Regions from separate parts of the Enterobacter sp. PL_is514 genome, predicted to be linked through region 1. Evidence: riboswitches for the same ligand, from Rfam matches in the RefSeq annotation. Region 1 holds a riboswitch; the other holds the start of a gene.
What was found. A riboswitch is a leader RNA that binds a small molecule or an ion and turns the genes downstream of it on or off. The one in region 1 is predicted to bind cobalamin.
Positions count from the first base shown of each region.

Region 1 (3,416 bases):
CCAGAGTAAAGGGTTTTGTCATTGTAGGCCGGATAAGCGAAGCGTCATCCGGCTTTTTTGGCAGGTGGCACTTCGCTTACCTGCCCTACAAGGCCATATTACTTCGCCGTGAGGAGTACACCGCACTCCATATGGTGCGTATACGGGAACTGATCGAACAGCGCCAGACGTTCAATACTGTGCGTCTGGCCTAATGTTTCGAGATTCTTGCACAGCGTCTCCGGGTTACAGGAGATGTACAAAATACGCGGGTACGCCTGCACCATCTTCTCTGTTTCGCTGTCCAGGCCACTGCGCGGCGGGTCGACAAAAATCGTCTCACACTGGTAGCTCTTCAGATCGATACCTTCCAGGCGGTTAAACTGGCGAACGCCATTCATGGCCTGGGTAAACTCTTCAGCGGCCATGCGAATGATCTGCACGTTGTCGATATGGTTGGCGGCAATGTTGTACTGCGCGGCGGCCACCGACGGCTTGGCGATTTCCGTTGCCAGCACGCGATCGAAGTTACGCGCCAGCGCCAGCGAGAAGTTGCCGTTACCGCAGTAGAGCTCAAGCAGATCGCCCGTTGACCCTTCCGTCGCCTTCAGCGCCCACTCCAGCATCTGCACGTTCATCGCGGCGTTCGGCTGGGTGAAGCTGTTCTCGACCTGACGGTAAACCATCTCTCTACCCGCTACCGGCAGGCGCTCGTCGATGTAGTCCTGATCCAGCATGATTTTGGTTTTGGTCGCGCGGCCAATCAGGTGAACGTTGATGTTCTGCGCGCGCAGCGCATCGCGCAGCGCTTCCGCCTGCTCGCGCCACTCGTCGTTAAGCGCTTTGTGATACAGGAGAGAGACAATCGCCTGATTGCTTTGCGTGGTCAGGTAGTCAATCTGGAAAAGCTTGTTACGCAGTACCGGATTGTTACGCACACCGTCCATTATCAGCGTCATTAACTGGTTAATGAGCTCGCTCGCCGCCGGAAAGCTGTCCACGCGGATACGGGACTTTGTCTGCTGATCGAAAATGATGTGGTACAGGTCGTCACCGTCGTGCCAGATGCGGAACTCGGCGCGCATGCGGTAGTGGCTGACAGGAGAGCGGAACACCTCGGGAACGGGCGCGTTGAAAGGCGTCATCATACTTTGCAGGCGGACAACTTTCTCTGCCAGCTGCGCGTCGTACTGTTCTGTCGGGAGGTGTTCTGGGGTCATGATGCGTCCTGAGTGATAAAGAATTACGCGGCGATTGTAGGCATTGTTCAGGGGATGTCCAGATTTAATGGCCAATAGCTGTCTGGACATCCATACGTGTCTAATTGTAGCATTCTGTTTCCGGTCTCCTGAGAGTGAAAAGGGAATCCAGTGTAAATCTGGAGCTGACGCGCAGCGGTAAAGACTGGCGGGATGAGCGTTGTAGACACTGTGTAAATGGGAAGTCTTCATCCTTATATAGCCACCTAGCCCGAAGACCTGCCGGGATCACGTCGCATTTGGTTTCATCATCGCGTGCTATCGATGAGGCCTGCGGCATCCTTCTTATATTGTGGATGCTTTAACAATGATTAAAAAAGTATCGCTGTTGACGGCGTTGTCCGTCACGGCATTTTCGGGCTGGGCGCAGGACAGCGCCGACTCGTTGGTGGTGACGGCAAATCGTTTTGAACAACCGGCAAAAACTGTTCTGGCACCGACGTCCGTCGTGACGCGTGAAGACATTGAGCGCTGGCAGGCAAAGAGCGTGGTGGAAATCATGTCACGTCTGCCAGGCGTGGATATCGCGCAAAGCGGTGGAATGGGCTCGAACTCTTCGACTTTTATTCGCGGAACGGAATCTCGCCATGTGCTGGTGCTGGTTGACGGTATTCCTTTGAATAACGCCGGGATCAGCAACGTTCCCGATCTGAGCCAAATCCCGACCTCGCTGATTCAGCGTATTGAGTACATCCGTGGTCCGCGTTCAGCCCTGTATGGCTCCGACGCGATTGGTGGCGTGATTAACATCATTACCGGACGTGATAAGCCGGGTGCAGAAATCTCAGCGGGTGTTGGCTCTAAGGGTTACCAGACCTATGATGGCGCCTTCCAGCAGGTGCTGGATAAAACCAAAATCACCATGGCCGGTAACTACACCTATACCCGGGGTTTTGACATCGCTGCAAAAGATGCGCCGCGCCAGCCTGACCGCGATGGCTTTATGAGTAAATCGCTGTACGGCTCCGTGGAACAGCAGATTACCGACAGCGTGAGCGGCTTCTTCCGTGGCTTTGGTTATGACAACCGCACCGCGTATGACGGTTACGATCACTACGACGCCAACTTTATGGTGGATGGACGACCTGATACTCGCCAGCTCTACAGCCAGAACTGGGATACCGGTCTGCGTTACAACCGGGGGATTTTCCAGTCACAGCTGGTGGCGGGTTACGGTCGCAGTAAAGATCAGAACTATGATCCGAAGAAAGGGCGTTACGCTGATTCCGCCACCATGGATGACGTGAAGCAGTACACCACCCAATGGCTCAACACCGTAGAAGTCGGTCACGGCAACATTGGCGCAGGTCTGGACTGGCAAAAGCAGAAGACCCAGGCTGGAACGGGCTATCTGGAGAAAGGTTACGAGCAACGCAATACCGGCGTCTTTGTTTCGGCGATGCAGCAGTTCAGCAGCGTGACGCTGGAAGCGGCGGCGCGTAATGACGATAACTCTAACTTCGGCAACCATGGCACGTGGCAAACCAGCGCAGCGTGGGAGTTTGTGGAGGGCTATCGCGTCATTGCCTCCTACGGTACCGCTTTTAAAGCACCGACCATGAGCCAAATCCACAGTGCCTCTTACGGTAATCCGGACCTTAAACCGGAGGAGAGTAAGCAGTGGGAAGGGGGCTTTGAAGGCCTGACGGGACCGGTCAACTGGCGTATCACCGGTTATCGCAATGACATTGATAATCTTATTAGCAGCGATCCGCATACGTATCGTTACTACAACGTTGACGAAGCACGTATTAAAGGTGTGGAAGCGACGGCACAGTTCGATACTGGCCCGGTCGGACATCAGATTTCCTATGATTATGTCGACCCGCGTAATGCCAAAACCAACGAAGTACTGGCCCGCCGTTCTAAACAGCAGGTTAAGTACCAGCTTGACTGGCAGGTATGGGATCTCGACTGGAACCTTGCCTATCGTTATCTGGGCACCCGCTATGATGTCGCGATTGATCCAGACACCTATTCGTCAGAACGCGTGAAAATGGGCGGTGTCAGTCTGTGGGATGTCGCAGTTTCGTATCCTGTCACCTCACATCTCACAGTTCGTGGTAAAATAGCCAATCTGTTCGATAAAGATTACGAGACAGTTTATGGCTACCAAACTGCAGGACGGGAATACACCTTGTCTGGCAGCTACACCTTCTAATCCGCGTCCCACCGTGC
Region 1 covers NZ_JBVPGN010000023.1:1,395-4,810, reverse strand. The annotation lists gene AC0TNG_RS01225 (YijD family membrane protein) at 1-9, shown strand, start outside; gene trmA (tRNA (uridine(54)-C5)-methyltransferase TrmA) at 99-1,199, opposite strand; cobalamin riboswitch at 1,304-1,479, shown strand; gene btuB (TonB-dependent vitamin B12 receptor BtuB) at 1,546-3,399, shown strand; gene murI (glutamate racemase) at 3,344-3,416, shown strand, end outside.

Region 2 (3,416 bases), on a different contig from region 1:
CCCTTCGGCTGCCACCTTTATCTCACCGGCCATAATCGACCATTCGCCGGTCATTATTGCGCTGAGCTGCGGGGGCAACGCGCCGGTGTACAGCAAGATCCTCAAAGCGCATGTCGCCGCCCACCTTCCTCCGGGCATGCGGGAAAGCGTGCAGCTGGCGGGGACGCTTCGTGAACGGATTAATCGCGCATGCGGTGACCGGGAGCGCAAGCGTGCATTTTGGGCCGCGTTCTTCCGGCATGCTCCGCTGCAGCAGGCTTTAGCGCAGGAGCACGAGCAAGAGGTCAGGCAGCAGGTCGAGTGGCTCATTCAGCACAGGCTGCTGTCAGAGTAGCGTCACGCCGCCTTTTACCATCCGCAGCAGGTGTTGTTCAGGCCAGTGGCGGGTGAGCTGTTTTTTTACCAGCAGCCATTTCACATAATCGACATCGTCTTTATTTCTGTCCAGCATCAGACCCACGACGCTGCCGCTGTGCGCCACGTTCACCCCGTAAATATCGCACTCCTCCACCAGTGAGAGCAGTGCGTCAAAATCCGGTTTAGGCAACAGCGTCTGGCTGGCGATGGCGCTGAGGGTGGCCGCTTCGCCCATCCGATAAGGGTTTTGCGTTATGCAGGACTCCTGGACTTTACCCCACGCGCGTTCCAGCGCTGGCGCACCGGCCAGTAGCCCCGCCTGACGCGGGATGCGGTGGTAATCTGCCGTACGCAGCGTTTGCGGACTTTCCAGAACGAGCAGGTCGAGAGCGGGCTGGGCGTGGCAGGCGATCTGCGTGGAAGCGTCGTTATGATCGAAAAGGGTCAACTGGCGAAACACGGTGCTGTCGGTGGGTTCGAGCGAAACACAAAGCATTGCCAGCGTGCTTTCGTCGAGCTGACGCCCCAGATGGTGGGCGGTGGCGACGGCGGTGGCGGCGATATCCGCGGTGCTGCTGGCCATCCCTTTGGCAACCGGGATGGTCGAGTGCACGTCAATGCGGATATCCTGGCTTAGCTGCGCCGGATAATGCCAGTGCTGCAACAATCGCTCGACCATCGCGCGCGACAGCGGGCGTTCATCCGCCACGGGTGAGCCGTGGCTCACCTCAACGGTGCTGTACCATTCGACAGGGCAGGAGACCAGCTTCTCACTGCCCAAAATCCAGCCCTGGATAAGCTCACCGCACGACGCGGGGCATTGCGCAACAGCCACGTTTCCACCTTACTGGTCAGAAATTTCTGGAGCATAGTGTCATGAGGATATTCCTCTTACCTTGATATACCGCAAATTCCGACCTGGATAGTCTCCATATTATTTTGCGATCCTGCTGAACGCGTAATGCATCAATGAAATCACACTGACTTACGTTGGGCAGCAATATTATGTTTTTGCCGGGCTTTAATATCCTGATGAATTTTGATCACAATAAAATGAAAAAATATCAAGTAGTGCAATAACTTGTCATAGAACAATAAATATTGAGATTTTAAGCGTGATTATCTTTGCTTTTTATTTTTTGTGATAAAACGTTGAGTTATTGAGAAAGGCGTCAATTATTCTGGCGCCACGTTTTACTCAGCATGGTTTTCATTTGCGGTTAAGTAATTGCCTAAGGTGAATTGAAACGCCGTAAATAGCATTGCTGTTTTGAGAACGAACTCTTTCTCATAATGTAAGCCGACAGGTTTTGCCACATTTGTGGCAGGGAAGGGGGTGACAATCCCCCGCAGCCCCCGCTGCTGTGATGCTGACGACCCCGTAATGACCACTGATCGCGAGATTGGGAAGGACGGGCGAGGAGGACGCTAAGCCAGAAGACCTGCCTGTCGGGAACGTTCAACAACTTCGGTGGGAAGTGGGTTGTACTGATGCATCATACAGTCGAAAGACTGGGACGACGTGTATCTATACCTCCCAACCACCCTGGACAGGATCGGGGTCATGGCGGCAAAGCAGTACGCGTTTGTTCTGGCAGGTACCGGAAGCGGTTGTGGTAAAACCACGGTGACGCTTGGCCTGTTGAGTCTGTTAAAACAGCGTGGATTACGCGTCCAGCCGTATAAAGTGGGCCCTGACTATCTTGATACCGGCTGGCATACCAAAGTCAGCGGCACCTCCTCCCGCAACCTCGACAGCTTCATGCTTCCTGAGCCAATACTCAACGCGCTGTTTTGCGAGCATATGCAGCAGGCGGATATCGCGGTCATTGAAGGCGTGATGGGGCTGTATGACGGCTACGGCACCGATCCGAACTATTGCAGCACCGCCGCGATGGCAAAACAGCTGGGCTGTCCGGTGGTTCTGCTGGTGGACGGCAAGGCGGTTTCTACGTCGATTGCCGCGACCGTAATGGGCTTTCAGCGGTTCGATTCTACCCTCAATATTGCCGGGGTGATTGTCAATCGCGTCAACAGCGAATCACATTATCAGCTGCTCAAAACGGCCATTGAGCACTACTGCACGCTACCCGTCCTGGGCTATGTGCCGCACGTTGAGGGCGTCGGGTTGCCCGAACGCCATCTTGGGTTGGTCACCGCCCGGGAGTCGGCCGCGGACCCGCAGACCTGGCAAAATTTTGCCTCCATTCTTGAACGTACGCTGGATATCGAACAACTTCTCGCGCTCAGCCAGATGGCGTCGCTACCGCAGGGCGCCTGGCCCGCGCGCCCTGACGGGGACGCCGGGCGCGGTTTAACGCTCGCGATGGCCGATGACGAGGCCTTCAACTTCTATTACCCGGATAACATCACGCTGCTTGAACGTACCGGGGTCGACATTATCCGCTTTAGCCCGCTGCGTGATAGCCGCTTACCTGACTGCCAGATGGTCTGGCTCGGGGGCGGTTACCCGGAGCTGCATGCGGCACGGCTTGCGGAAAACACCGCGATGCTCGCCAGCCTGCGGGAGGCGCATCGGCGCGGGGTGGCGATCTACGCCGAGTGCGGTGGGCTGATGTACCTCGGCAGCACGCTGGAAGATAGCGAGGGGGTCACCCACCGGATGGCCAATATTATCCCCGGCCACAGCAGGATGGGTAAACGGCTGACCCGTTTTGGCTATTGTGAGGCGCAGGCGCGCCAGCCCACGCTGCTGGCCGATAGCGGGGAGGTGCTGCGTGGGCATGAGTTTCACTATTCCGACTTCTCCCCCCAAACCCCTGCGGTACTGGCGTGCCGCAAAGTGCGTGATGGCGTGACGATGCAGGAATGGGCGGGTGGCTGGCAGGTTGGCAACACGTTCGCAAGCTACCTGCACCTCCACTTTGCCCAACGCCCCACGATGCTCAGCCGCTGGCTGACGGCGGCGAGGGGGGCGCTATGACCCTGATGGCATGGTGCGTCGCGTGGCTGCTCGATGTCATCATCGGCGACCCGCAACGCTGGCCGCATCCGGTGCGCTGGATAGGCAACCTGATCAATGCGGTGCAGCGGGGTGT
Region 2 covers NZ_JBVPGN010000036.1:500,519-503,934, forward strand. The annotation lists gene AC0TNG_RS22655 (precorrin-2 dehydrogenase/sirohydrochlorin ferrochelatase family protein) at 1-334, shown strand, start outside; gene AC0TNG_RS22660 (L-threonine kinase) at 326-1,192, opposite strand; cobalamin riboswitch at 1,646-1,821, shown strand; gene AC0TNG_RS22665 (cobyrinate a,c-diamide synthase) at 1,922-3,301, shown strand; gene cbiB (adenosylcobinamide-phosphate synthase CbiB) at 3,298-3,416, shown strand, end outside.
Region 2: another riboswitch for cobalamin. It lies ahead of AC0TNG_RS22665 (cobyrinate a,c-diamide synthase); the one in region 1 lies ahead of btuB (TonB-dependent vitamin B12 receptor BtuB).